3 regions of the Prescottella sp. R16 genome follow, and region 3 is predicted to be linked to each of the others. Evidence: riboswitches for the same ligand, from Rfam matches in the RefSeq annotation. Region 3 holds a riboswitch; each other region holds the start of a gene.
The links. Region 3 has a riboswitch for S-adenosylmethionine ahead of Q5696_RS10395 (hypothetical protein). Riboswitches for the same ligand answer to the same signal wherever they lie in the genome.

Region 1 (4,193 bases), 1.6 Mb from region 3:
TCGCAGCGCGGGTGTTCCTGCTCGACGACGAACCGGTGCTGCTGCTGGTGTCGGGGGCACGGGTCGTGGACGTGGCCGCGACGGGCGAGCGTTTGGAGGGCACGCTGGTGCCGGCGTCCGACGACGTCACGGCGGAGGTGACAGGGCAGCCGGTCGACGCGGTCGCACCGCTGGGGCATCCCACCAATCTGCCGACGTATCTCGACGAGGCACTGGCCGGGTATGCAGAACTGTGGGCGTCGGCGGGACACCCGGAGACCGTCTTCCGCACGACGTTCCCCGAGTTGCTGCGGGTCACCGCGGGGCTGGCCGTCGACATGGGGGCGGCCGCGTCCGCTCAGTGAGCACAATCCTGGTCGCCCGGAGGACCCGCTCCTATAGTGGCGGACAATCGTCCTGGTTCGAATCGGAGAATTGTCTTGTCACAGCCTGTCGAGAACACGCCCGACCTCACCGTCGTCCCCACCGAGGCCGGGATCGGCAACGACGAGTACAAGGCGGCAATGCGCCGCCATCCGGCCGGGGTCACGATCGTCACGCTGGATTCGCCGAACGGGCCGGTCGGCTTCACCGCGACGTCGTTCGCGTCGCTGTCGATGAATCCGCCGTTGATCTCGTTCAACATCGCACTGAGCTCGTCGAGTGCCGACGCGCTGCACGCCGCCGATTCGATCGTGGTGCATCTGCTCGGGGAGCATCAGCAGCATCTCGCACAGCGGTTCGCCCGCACGGCTGCGGAACGGTTCAGTGACGAGTCGCTGTGGGCGCGGCTCGAGACGGGTGAGCCGGTACTGCACGGCACGCCGATCTGGATGCGCACCACGGTGCAGCAGTTGATTCCCGCGGGCGATCACACGCTGGTGATCGGTCTGATCACCCGCCTGCACAACGACAACGACGACGAGGCCGCGTCGGCGCCGCTGCTCTACCACGAGGGCTGCTACCACCGGCCGACTCCTCTCGACCGGTAGTACTACGAGGTCAGACGCACTCGGCGGCGCCCGCGGTGCCGGTGGAGAAGCCGCGGGTCTCGGGGACCGGGTTCCACAGTCCATCGGTCTTGCCGTAGTTCCAGGTGGCGCGGCCGTCGGCGAGCTGCCGAACGGCGGCGATCAACCGTTCGACGTCCTCGGAGCCGGTACCGAGGCCGAGGCTGGCGCGGACGGCGCCGCCGGCGAGACCGATGCGGTTCAGGACGGGGTGGGCGCAGAAGCGGCCGTCGCGGACGCCGATGCCGTGTTCGGCGGACAGGTAGGCGGCGATCTGCCCGGGCTCGTGGCCGTCGATGGTGAACGTGACGATGCCGACGGTGTCGGGGGCGTCCGCCCACAGGCGCAGCAGGTGGACACCGTCGATCTCGGCGAGTCCGTCGGCGAGGCGGGACGCCAGCACGCGCTCGTGCTCGACGACCTGCTCGAAGTCCAGGGCGGCGAGGGCGTCGCAGGCGGCGGCGAGGGCGGCCACCCCGAGGACGTTGGGGCTGCCGGCCTCGTGCCGGGCCGGAGCCTGCGCCCACACGGTCTCGTCGAGGGTCACTTCGCGTACCGCGCCACCGCCGGCGAGGTAGGGCTCGGCGGCGTCGAGCCAGTCGCGGCGGCCGACGAGGACACCGGCACCGAACGGCGCGTACAGCTTGTGCCCGGAGAAGGCCAGGTAGTCGACGCCGGTCTCGGCGAGGTGCACGCGACGGTGCGGGGTGAGCTGGGCGCCGTCGACGAGGATGCGGGCACCGTGGCGGTGCGCGATCTCGGTGAGTTCCGCGATCGGCAGGACCTCACCGGTGACGTTCGACGCGCCGGTGACGGCCAGCAGGGCGGCGGGGGCGGCGGCCAGTTCGTTTTCGATCCGCGCGACGGTGTCGACGACCGTGTCCGCGGCCTCGACGATGCGGGAGTTCTTCCACGGCAACAGGTTTGCGTGGTGCTCGATGTCGAGGACGACGACGTCGCCGGGCACGCACGTGGCGAGCAGGTTGAGCGAGTCGGTGGTGTTACGGGTGAAGACGACCACCTGGTCGGTGTCGGTGCCGACGAAACGTTCGACGGATCCGCGGGCGCTCTCGTAGGCGTCGGTGCTCACCCGGGAGGCATAGCCGGCGCCACGGTGGACGCTGGCGTAGAACGGCAGCAGCTCCTGGAGGCGGTCGGTGACCTGCGCGAGCGCGGGGGCGCTGGCCGCGTAGTCGAAGTTCGCGTACGTACAGCTGCCGCCGCCGACGAGCGGAACCTGCGTGTCACAGCCGGAGACGCGAGCGAGGGGGCCGGCGCAGGTGGCGGTGGGTACAGCGGTCATCACAACATCCTTCGAGTCCTGGGACCCGTCGGCTGGAGACGCCATCGGAGTCCGCGCTTGCCATGTCCTTGTGGACCATGACCTGGTCGTCACCCGGAGCACCCCACCGCGGTTGGAGGGTTGCCGACCAGCTAGCCGGGGCTTGACGCTGGTACTCGTGACCTGGCGACGAGGATGGCAGAACGGTTCGGCAACTGTCAAACGCGATACTGGTGCCGGATCCGTTCACCGAACGGTCATCCGGAGGTGGGACAACTGCTGAGACAGCCGCCTCGGCACAGACGAGCAGGACAGGACTTCAGCCGTGCCCCTTCGATCCGATTCCGACACGGGCCGACGTTCGGCGATTCCCGACGTGTTCCTCCGGTCCTCGCACGCGCCCGCGCCGCGCACGCTCGTCGACGTCCTCGAGGCGACGGCGGCCGCACATCCCGACGCGGTCGCGGTCGACGACGGCCACGCACCGCTCACCTACCGCGAACTGCTCGACGAGATCGCTTCCGGTGCAGAGCGTCTCGCATCGGCCGGGGTCGGCGCAGGCGACCGGGTCGGGGTGCGGATGCCGTCGGGGTCGCGCGAGCTGTACGTCGCGATCCTGTCGGTGCTGGCGGCGGGTGCGGCGTACGTGCCGGTCGACGCCGACGATCCGGACGAGCGCGCCGAGCTCGTGTTCGGGGAGGCTCGGGTGGCGGCGATCGTCACCGGCGACGGCATCGCGGCGGGCACGGCGGCGGCCCGCGCCGACTCCCCCGGTGTCCGTCGCCCGGGTCTCGACGACGACGCCTGGATCATCTTCACGTCGGGCTCGACCGGCACCCCGAAGGGGGTCGCGGTCACGCACCGCAACGCCGCGGCGTTCGTCGACGCCGAGGCCCGGATGTTCTTGCCGGACAGCCCACTCCGTCCGGGTGACCGGGTGTTGGCGGGTTTGTCGGTGGCGTTCGACGCGTCGTGTGAGGAGATGTGGCTGGCGTGGCGGCACGGGGCGACACTGGTGCCGGCGCCGCGGTCGCTGGTGCGCAGCGGTATGGATCTGGGTCCGTGGCTGGTGTCGCGGGACGTCACGGTCGTCTCGACGGTCCCGACACTGGCGGCGATGTGGCCGGCCGAGGCACTGGAAGCGGTGCGGCTGTTGATCTTCGGTGGCGAGGCGTGCCCACCGGAGCTGGCCGAGCGGCTCGCGGTACCGGGCCGCGAGGTGTGGAACACGTACGGACCCACCGAGGCGACGGTCGTCGCGTGCGGGTCGTTGATGGACGGCACCGGTCCGGTACGGATCGGACTGCCGCTCGACGGCTGGGATCTCGCGGTGGTCGATGCGTCCGGCGAGCCGGTCGCCGAGGGCGAGGTCGGCGAACTCGTCATCGGAGGGGTGGGGTTGGCCCGGTATCTGGATCCGGCGAAGGACGCCGAAAAGTATGCGCCCATGCCGACTCTCGGCTGGGACCGCGCGTACCTCAGCGGCGACCTGGTGCGCCTCGACACCGCCGGGCTGCTGTTCCAGGGCCGCGCCGACGACCAGGTGAAGATCGGTGGCCGGCGCATCGAACTCGGTGAGGTCGACAACGCGCTGCAGAACCTGCCCGGGGTGGCCGGGGCGGCGGCCGCGGTCCGCAGGACGCCGGCCGGCACCGCGATCCTCGTCGGCTATCTGGCGAGCACCGATCCGGACTTCGACCTCGACACCGCCCGGGCGCTGTTGGCCGAGCAACTGCCCGCGGCCCTGGTGCCGCGGCTCGCGCTGGTCGACGAGCTCCCCACCCGGACATCCGGCAAGGTCGACCGGGCCGCGTTGCCGTGGCCACTGCCCGGCACCGAACAGGATCCGGAGGCGCTGGGCCTCGACGGCACCGCCGCCTGGGTGGCCGGACTGTGGTCGTCGATCCTCGGCGCCCCCGTCA
Region 2 (4,193 bases), 1.2 Mb from region 3:
GCCGTAGGACAGCGAGGCCCGCGCGAAGTCCTGGATGGACTTCTTGAAGTTGTACATGCCCATGACGACGCCGCCGTCCTCGGGCATCTTCACGACCTCGTGCTGGATCGGCTCGGAGCCGTCCTCGGGGGTGAAGGTGAGGGTGACGGTGCCGGCCTGGTGGACCTTGAAGTCGGTGGCGCGGTACTGGTCGCCGAACGCGTGACGGCCGACGATGACCGGCTTGGTCCAGCCCGGGACCAGACGCGGGACGTTGGAGATCAGGATCGGCGCACGGAAGATGGTGCCGCCCAGGATGTTACGGATGGTGCCGTTCGGGGAACGCCACATCTTCTTGAGGCCGAACTCCTCGACGCGAGCCTCGTCCGGCGTGATGGTCGCGCACTTGACGCCGACGCCGTGCTTCTTGATGGCGTTCGCCGAGTCGATGGTGACCTGGTCGTCGGTGGCATCGCGGTGCTCGATGCCCAGGTCGTAGTACTCGAGATCCACATCGATGTAGGGGTGGATCAGCTTGTCTTTGATGAACTGCCAGATGATGCGGGTCATCTCGTCGCCGTCGAGTTCGACGACCTTGCCTTCGACCTTGATCTTGGACATGGGGGCTTCGCGTCCTCCTAGGAAGTGTCCCTGGCGCCGCTACCTGGGCGCCAGGTCCCCTGGGTATCGGGGGTGCGCAGACCACTTTGTGGGTGAGTCCGCCAACGGTTCGATTATCCAACGTATCGGTTCGGGCCTCCCGTCACGGAACCGACCCAAACATGACGAGCGTACTGCTATTCGTTCGGATGGCAACCACCGGGCGGGAAACCTCACACCCTACTCGTGGGTAACCAAAGTTTCAGTGCGTGGCCGGACCCAACGCAGATAGGCGAGGGCGAGCAGGGTGAGCCAGCCGGCGCCGACGACGAACGCGACACGGGTGTCGACGTCGAAGGCCAGGAGGGCGATGACGAAGACGAGGAACCCGATGGCGGCGAGCTGCCCGTACGGCCACAGCGGCACCGGGAACTTCAGAGCTTTCACCTCGTCGGCGGTCATGGCCTTCCGGGCACGGTACTGCGACAGCAGGATCATCAGCCACACGAACACGGTCGCGAACGTGGCGATGGACGCGATGACGAGGAACACCCGCTCGGGAATGAGGTAGTTGAGCAGGACGCCGACGAGCAGCGTGACCACCATGATGACGACGGTCATCCACGGCACCCCGGCGCGGGAGACGCGGCGCATGACGGCGGGCGCCTGACCGCGCTGCGCCATGCCGTACATCATGCGTCCGGCACCGAACACGTCGCTGTTGATCGCGGACAGGGCGGCGGTGATGACGACGATGTTGAGGACCGTCGCGGCCGGGCCGAGGCCGAGCCCGGAGAAGATCTCGACGAACGGGCTGCCCTGCGCATCGACGGACTGCCACGGGTTGATCGCCATGATGACCGCGAGGGTGAGCACGTAGAACAGGATGATGCGCACCGGCACGGTGTTGATGGCCTTGGGGATGGTGCGTTCGGGGTCCTCGGCCTCGCCGGCGGTGATACCGATGATCTCGGTGCCGCCGAACGCGAACATGACGATCGCGAAGCATGCGAGGAAACCGCCGAAGCCGGTCGCGAAGAAGCCGCCGTCGGCCCACAGGTTGGAGACGCCGGCGGACGTGTCGTGGATGCCGAACCCGAAGATCAGGACGGCGATGCCGCCGACGATCATCGCGACGATGGCGGTGATCTTGACGAGGGTGAACCAGAATTCGACCTCACCGAACACCTTGACGCTGAGCAGGTTGAGGGCGCCGATGAAGAAGACGACCGCGAGCACCCAGATCCAGCGGGGTACGTCGGGGAACCAGAACCCCATGTAGACGCCGAACGCGGTGACGTCGGCCAGGCACACGACGATCATCTCGAACGTGTACGTCCAGCCGGTGGCGAATCCGGCGAACGGGCCGAGGTGTTTGCTCGCGTACTCGCCGAACGACCCCGACACCGGGTTGCTCACCGCCATCTCGCCGAGCGCCCGCAGCACGAGGTAGATGACGGCGCCGCCGATCAGGTACGCCAGCAGTACCGAGGGGCCGGCCTTCTCGATCGCCTCCGCCGAGCCGTAGAACAGTCCGGTGCCGATCGCGGACCCGAGCGCGATGAAGCGGATGTGGCGCGCCGTGAGTCCGCGGTGCAGCGGTGCGGCGGTGTCTTTCACGATCGAACTCCCGGTCGACAAGGGGGCGGTGTCGACAGCAAGAGTATTTCGGTGCGCCACATCACAGCAGGTCGCTATGTCCGTGATGCGTTTCCTGCCGCCCTCCTTCCAACCGCGCGGTCGATACCGCTACTATCGGCGGTCAGGTCAAGAGTGTCAGCGTCAAGCCCCGGCTCGCTGGCCGGCAACCCTCCAACCGCGGTGGGGTGCCCCGGGTGATGACCAGGTTTCCCGACGCGAGTCGGGTGACAAGCGCGGGTCCGCTGGGACGGACCCACTGACCGGGCCATGCCCCACCGGAGGTTCTCATGATGTGTTGTTGTCGTAGGTAGCCCAGTCATCCCGGCGCGCGACAATCGCCGTCGGCTCTCCCCTACTCCCGAATCCGGAGCAGACGACTCATGACCGATATCACGGACACCTGGAGCTTCGAGACGAAGCAGGTCCACGCCGGCCAGTTGCCCGACGGCACCACCAACGCGCGGGCGCTGCCGATCTACCAGACCACGTCGTACACGTTCGACAGCACCGATCATGCGGCCGCACTGTTCGGTCTGGCCGAGCCCGGCAACATCTACACCCGCATCATGAACCCGACGCAGGACGCCGTCGAGCAGCGGATCGCCGCACTCGAGGGTGGCGTGGCGGCCCTGCTGCTCGCGTCCGGTCAGGCCGCGGAGACGTTCGCGATCCTCAACCTCGCAGGAGCCGGCGACCACATCGTGGCCAGCCCGCGCGTCTACGGCGGCACCTACAACCTGTTCCACTACACGCTGCGCCGGCTGGGTATCGACGTGTCGTTCGTCGACGATCCGGACGACATCGAGCAGTGGCGGGCCGCGATCCGACCGAACACGAAGGCGTTCTACGGCGAGTCCGTCTCGAATCCGCGCAACGACATCTTCGACATCCCGGGGGTGTCGAAGGTCGCGCACGAGAACGGTCTCCCGCTGATCATCGACAACACCGTCGCGAGCCCGTACCTGATCCGGCCGCTCGAGCACGGCGCCGACATCGTCGTCCATTCGGCGACCAAGTACCTCGGCGGGCACGGCACCTCGATCGCCGGTGTGATCGTCGACGGCGGCACGTTCGACTGGACCCAGGGCCGGCACGACGTGTTCACCACCCCGGATCCGAGCTACAACGGTGTCGTCTACGCCGATCTGGGTGCGCCGGCGTTCGCACTCAAGGCGCGGGTGCAACTGCTGCGCGACCTGGGCTCCGCCGTCTCCCCGTTCAACGCGTTCCTCATCGCGCAGGGCATCGAGACGCTGAGCCTGCGGATGGAGCGGCACGTCGCGAACGCGAAGGCCGTCGCCGAGTTCCTCGAGGCGCACCCGGAGGTGGCGACGGTGTCGTACGCGGGTCTGCCGTCGTCGCCGTGGTACGAGCGGGGCAAGACGATCGCGCCGCGCGGCACGGGTGCCATCGTGACGTTCGAACTGAAGGGCGGCGTCGACGCGGGCAAGAAGTTCGTCGACGCGCTGACGTTGCACAGCCACGTCGCGAACATCGGTGACGTGCGCTCGCTGGTGATCCATCCCGCGTCGACGACGCATTCGCAGCTGACCCCGCAGGAGCAGCTCGCCGCCGGTGTCACGCCGGGCCTGGTGCGCCTGGCCGTCGGCATCGAGGGCATCGCCGACATCATCGCCGACCTCGAGACCGGATTCGCGGCGGCGGCATCTTGACGGTCAGTTCGGTTCGCCATGCCCGTCCGGCGGGGTTCCCCCCGCCGGACGGGCAATTGGGCTTCGTCGACATCGGCTCGGTCGAACTCGAGAACGGTGCGGTGCTGCCCGACGTCACCCTGGCCGTACAGCGGTGGGGCGAGCTGTCCCCGAACCGCGACAACGTGGTGCTCGTCGAACACGCCCTGACCGGCGACTCGCACGTGACCGGGCCCGCCGACGACGATCATCCCTCCCCCGGCTGGTGGGACGGCATGATCGGCCCGGGCGCACCGGTCGACACGAACGAATGGTGTGTGC
Region 3 (4,193 bases):
CCACCACACTGTTACGCGGGTTCAGGAACATCACCGCATCCAGGGCGGGGACATCCACGCCTTCGGACAGGCAGCGGGCGTTGGTGAGGATCCGGCACTCCCCCTCCGGGACCGGCGCCTTGAGCCAGGAGAGTTCGGCGTTGCGTTGCAGGGCGTTGTAGGTGCCGTCGACGTGGTGCACCGAACACGCCAGATCCCGGTTCGTCGCCGCGATGTCGTGGCCGTCGTTCTCGCTCTCGTCCAACAGATCCCGGTATGCGTCGACGACCGCGGGAAACACCTCGGCGACCTGCTTGGAGGCGGCGATGTCCTTCGCGAACACCACCGCCCGCCGCATCGGCGGCTCCCCCGGCGCGAACCCGGTGCCGTCCGGGGTCCGCCCGGCCCGCTTCGCCAGACCGTTCCAGCAGCCGACGATCTTCGACGCATCGTCGAGTTTCAGCTCGGAGAACTCGCCGGCGAGCTGCTGCTGCAACGGGGAGGCGACGAGGTCCTCGTCGACGGTCAGCACGATCACCTTGTAGTCCGTCAACAAGCCCCGCTCGACCGCGTCCCCGAACGACAGCCGGTGGAACTCCGGCCCGAACTTCGTCTCGTCATCCATCGACGCCAGCTCGGCCGAATGCTCGGCCGCCTGGTCCTTGACCTTCTCGTCGAACAGACGCGGCGTCGCCGTCATATACAGCCGGCGTGCCGCCTCGAGGAAGTCCCCGTCGTGCACGCGGACGAAGTTCGACTCGTCCTCACCTGCCAAGGTGACGCCGGTGGTGCGGTGGGCTTCGTCGCAGATCACCAGATCGAACCCGTCCACCCCACCCTGCGCCTGGGCGGCCGCGACCACCGGCAGGGACTGGTAGGTGGTGAACACCACCGTCAACCCCTTCGCCCGCTTGCGGTGCCCCATCTCCGCGGCGAGGGTGGCCGGGTCGGTGGTGACCGGAATCGCGACATCCACCGCGCCGATGTCCTCGGCGGCCCGGGAGACCTTCGTGTCCGAGCAGACGGCGAACGCCCGCAGATCCAACAGGGTCTGGGCGGTCCACTCCCGCAACGTCTGCGACAGCAGCGAGATCGACGGCACCGCGAACAAGATCTTCGCCGACCCACCCTGCTCGGCGGCGGTACGTTCCGCGATCTTCAACGCGGTGAACGTTTTGCCGGTGCCGCACGCCATGATCAGCTTGCCGCGGTCGTGACCGGCATCAAACCCGGTGAACACCGCATCGATCGCGTCCTGCTGATGCGGGCGCGGATCGTGCCGCTTCGCCTCCGACAACGTGACCGTAAGTTCGCCCTTCGGCCACGCCACATCCCAGTCGATCGGGGACTCGGCGATCTCCGCCAACCCGATCCGCTGCACCGGCGTGTGCTGATCCTCGAGCGCCGCCTCCGCGTTCTTTCCCCATCGATCGGTGGTCGAGATGATCAGCCGGTTCGTGAACGGCTTCTTCCCCGACGCCGTGAAGAACGAATCGATATCCGCCTTGGCGAGGGTGTGGGTCGGCTCGTAGAACTTGCACTGAATCGCCGTGAATGCACCCGTGTCCCGCTCCCGCGCCACAAGGTCAATCCCGGTGTCCGGCTTGCCATCACGGCCCGGCCAGTCCGTCCACCGCCACACCTGCTCGTACTGCTGCGACAGCAACGGATCGAGCTGGAAGTAGCGGACCATCAACTGCTCGAACTGGGTACCCCGCTCAGAGTTCGACGGCGCCTCACGAAACGCCTCGATCACCTCGTGAACAGAACCCATGACCAACCCGCCCCTTCGCAGACCCGACAACACTCAGCTGGATATCTTGCCCTGGTCTGCGGCCGGTCGGGTACAGACCTGGCCACGGAACCGCTGCCCACCGAAATTGTCGGTGCCTCGCAGTATCGTGTCTGCACTTCACGAGATGCGGCCGCCAAGCCCCGACTGGGTCGCACACCAACCCCATGCTCATGGGTGGTTCGGGTGACGAAGTGGTCCGTGTCGACCGATGCGGGCAGGAGCGTCCCCGAGGGGACCCCGACGGAGGGAATCCGCCATGACCGAACCCATCACTTCCGAGTCCGGTAACGAGTCGCAGATCACTGTGTGCAGGATCGGCAGCTCCGCACCCGACTGCGGATCGTACGGTGCAGGCCATCACGTCCACTGGATCCAGGCACGCAAAGCGTTCGAATCCGAGACGGAAATCGAGGTCACCGCTGTCGTGGACAGTGACGGCCTCATCCGAGCCACCGTCGGCGACGAAGTCACATGGTTCCGCAACCACGATCCGGACGGGGTCGCCGCCACACTCCTCGGCGCCGACAGCCGCGTCGTACTACGAGGATTCAACGTACTGCAGATCCACACCCCCGCGGGCCGAGCGCTCTACAGCATCGAAGAATCGGATCAGTGGCAGCCGTGCCGGCCCCGGCTTTGACACACCAATGATCCGACACTGCAGTGTCGGCCGGTCGATGTACTGTCCAGCCGACTGTGAAGAATCGCACACCATAGGGGAAGTATTGAGTAACAACAAGTCCGGCCCCTGGAGCCGCAACAAGAGCACAGTCGACCCCGGAGAGTTCTCGCCCGGGGACTTGATCCGTATCCGCGGGATCGGATGGCGGACGCTCGTCGTGGGATCGCCGCAGCAGTACAGCGATCCGTCCGGTTCACTCTTCCACGTCGTCGAGGTCGTACACGGCAATCAGCAACCCACCCGAATCGTCATCGACTGCGATACCCCGGTGCAACGAGTCTCGTTCGATGCCGGCCGGTACGAGTTCGAGGTCGAAACGCCGCGAGACGATCGCCGGTCGATCGGCGCCTGGTCGAACGGACTCCGATCCGGAGAAGTGTTGTGGCGTGAATCCGACGGGACCATCCTGAACCTATCGCCGCGTAGTCCACACGATCCGCTGCGACAGTTGCTGATATCGCGAGCCGAGGAATCGTGTCCGATCCTGCGGGTCCCGGATCCTTCCACTCACTGGGCACCCGATCCTGCGGACCTCATTCCAGGTGACCTGATCGTTGCGCGCGGGGCACGGGTCGTCGTCGGAGATCCGCAGCCTCACACAGACCCGGACGGGCAGCAGTTCTGGACAGTTGCCACCGAAAGCGATCGCGGGAGGCCCGAAAAAGTGATCCTCGACGCGAATACGCATTGGGGCCGGAAGGAGTTCGATCCCGGCCGGTATCGATTCGAGGTGTCGTCCCGCGGCGAAGGGCTACGGGAAGTGCGGGCGACAACCGGGGCCAGCCCCGGGGCCACCGTAGGAAGGGCAACCTGGTGGTCCGGTGACGGTGTGATCCGCCGGATCGAACCGGCCAATCCGCTACATCCATTGCATCGATTGCTGACGGAATGGGTGGCGGCACGTCCACGACTCACCGGGGATACCGATCCCGATTATCTCGGTCTCGGCACCGTCGTGATCAGCGACGGACAACAAATGGTCGTCACCGGCGATCAACTTCGCCGCAGTACCGACCGTCGACGGGAACCGGGTGTCGTCGTCTACCCCGTGATACTCACCGATACCGGGGAGCTGTCGACGATGACGTTCGACCTGACTCTCCCGGTGACACGGGAGTCGTTCGACCCGAGCGGCATTCGTATCGAGGTCTCCGACGAGAACGGCAACGACCGCACTGTCGCAGCCTTCGCTCGGACCGGAGCGGCACTCGGCACGGTGACGTGGTGGGAAGCGAACAGTTCGGTGGCACACATCGCGCCCGAACACCCCCGGCATCCGGTGCATCGGATGCTGTTCGATCAAGCGAAGCAATTGTGTCCGACGCTGTGGGGTCCGATGCCGACGATGCCCACACGCCGCAATCCGGTCGAGCAGATCGCGGCACGTGAGGTATTCGTGTCGTCGGACGATGCCGGCCCTGCCGTTCTCAGCGCTCACTACATGACCAAGAACATCCTCGACGCCCCGTGGAATCTGCCTGCCCCGGACCTCGCCGCTTTACGGGCCGCATGGCAACGAAGAGGTACCGGGCTGTACGTCGTGGTCTCGTTCAGTGATGAATCCGGCACGGACGTCTACACGCCGCTGGCCTGGAGTACGTCTGAGAACACCCTGCATCTGCCCGACATCTCGTACAGCGGGGAGTTGGGACGTCATCTGGATCTGGTCCGCCAGGCAGCTGCACGCCCTGTTTCATACCTCTGGGATTGACCCACAGTCGGTTGCGTCGCCCCCCC

Region 1: linked by a shared signal. The riboswitch ahead of Q5696_RS02770 (aminotransferase class V-fold PLP-dependent enzyme) and the one ahead of Q5696_RS10395 (hypothetical protein) in region 3 are both predicted to bind S-adenosylmethionine.
Region 2: linked by a shared signal. The riboswitch ahead of Q5696_RS16080 (bifunctional o-acetylhomoserine/o-acetylserine sulfhydrylase) and the one ahead of Q5696_RS10395 (hypothetical protein) in region 3 are both predicted to bind S-adenosylmethionine.

Annotation. Positions count from the first base shown of each region.
Region 1 covers NZ_CP130943.1:601,983-606,175, reverse strand. Annotated here, with positions in the region: gene Q5696_RS02780 (YbaK/EbsC family protein) at 1-344, shown strand, start outside; gene Q5696_RS02775 (flavin reductase family protein) at 504-971, shown strand; gene Q5696_RS02770 (aminotransferase class V-fold PLP-dependent enzyme) at 982-2,292, opposite strand; SAM riboswitch class IV at 2,341-2,455, opposite strand; gene Q5696_RS02765 (Pls/PosA family non-ribosomal peptide synthetase) at 2,597-4,193, shown strand, end outside.
Region 2 covers NZ_CP130943.1:3,427,178-3,431,370, forward strand. Annotated here, with positions in the region: gene Q5696_RS16070 (NADP-dependent isocitrate dehydrogenase) at 1-600, opposite strand, end outside; gene Q5696_RS16075 (amino acid permease) at 820-2,199, opposite strand; SAM riboswitch class IV at 2,345-2,460, shown strand; gene Q5696_RS16080 (bifunctional o-acetylhomoserine/o-acetylserine sulfhydrylase) at 2,601-3,893, shown strand; gene metX (homoserine O-acetyltransferase MetX) at 3,890-4,193, shown strand, end outside.
Region 3 covers NZ_CP130943.1:2,198,907-2,203,099, reverse strand. Annotated here, with positions in the region: partial or broken gene Q5696_RS21460 (DEAD/DEAH box helicase) at 1-1,753, opposite strand, end outside; SAM riboswitch class IV at 1,890-2,001, shown strand; gene Q5696_RS10395 (hypothetical protein) at 2,031-2,414, shown strand; gene Q5696_RS10390 (hypothetical protein) at 2,500-4,167, shown strand; gene Q5696_RS10385 (undecaprenyl-diphosphate phosphatase) at 4,193-4,193, opposite strand, start outside.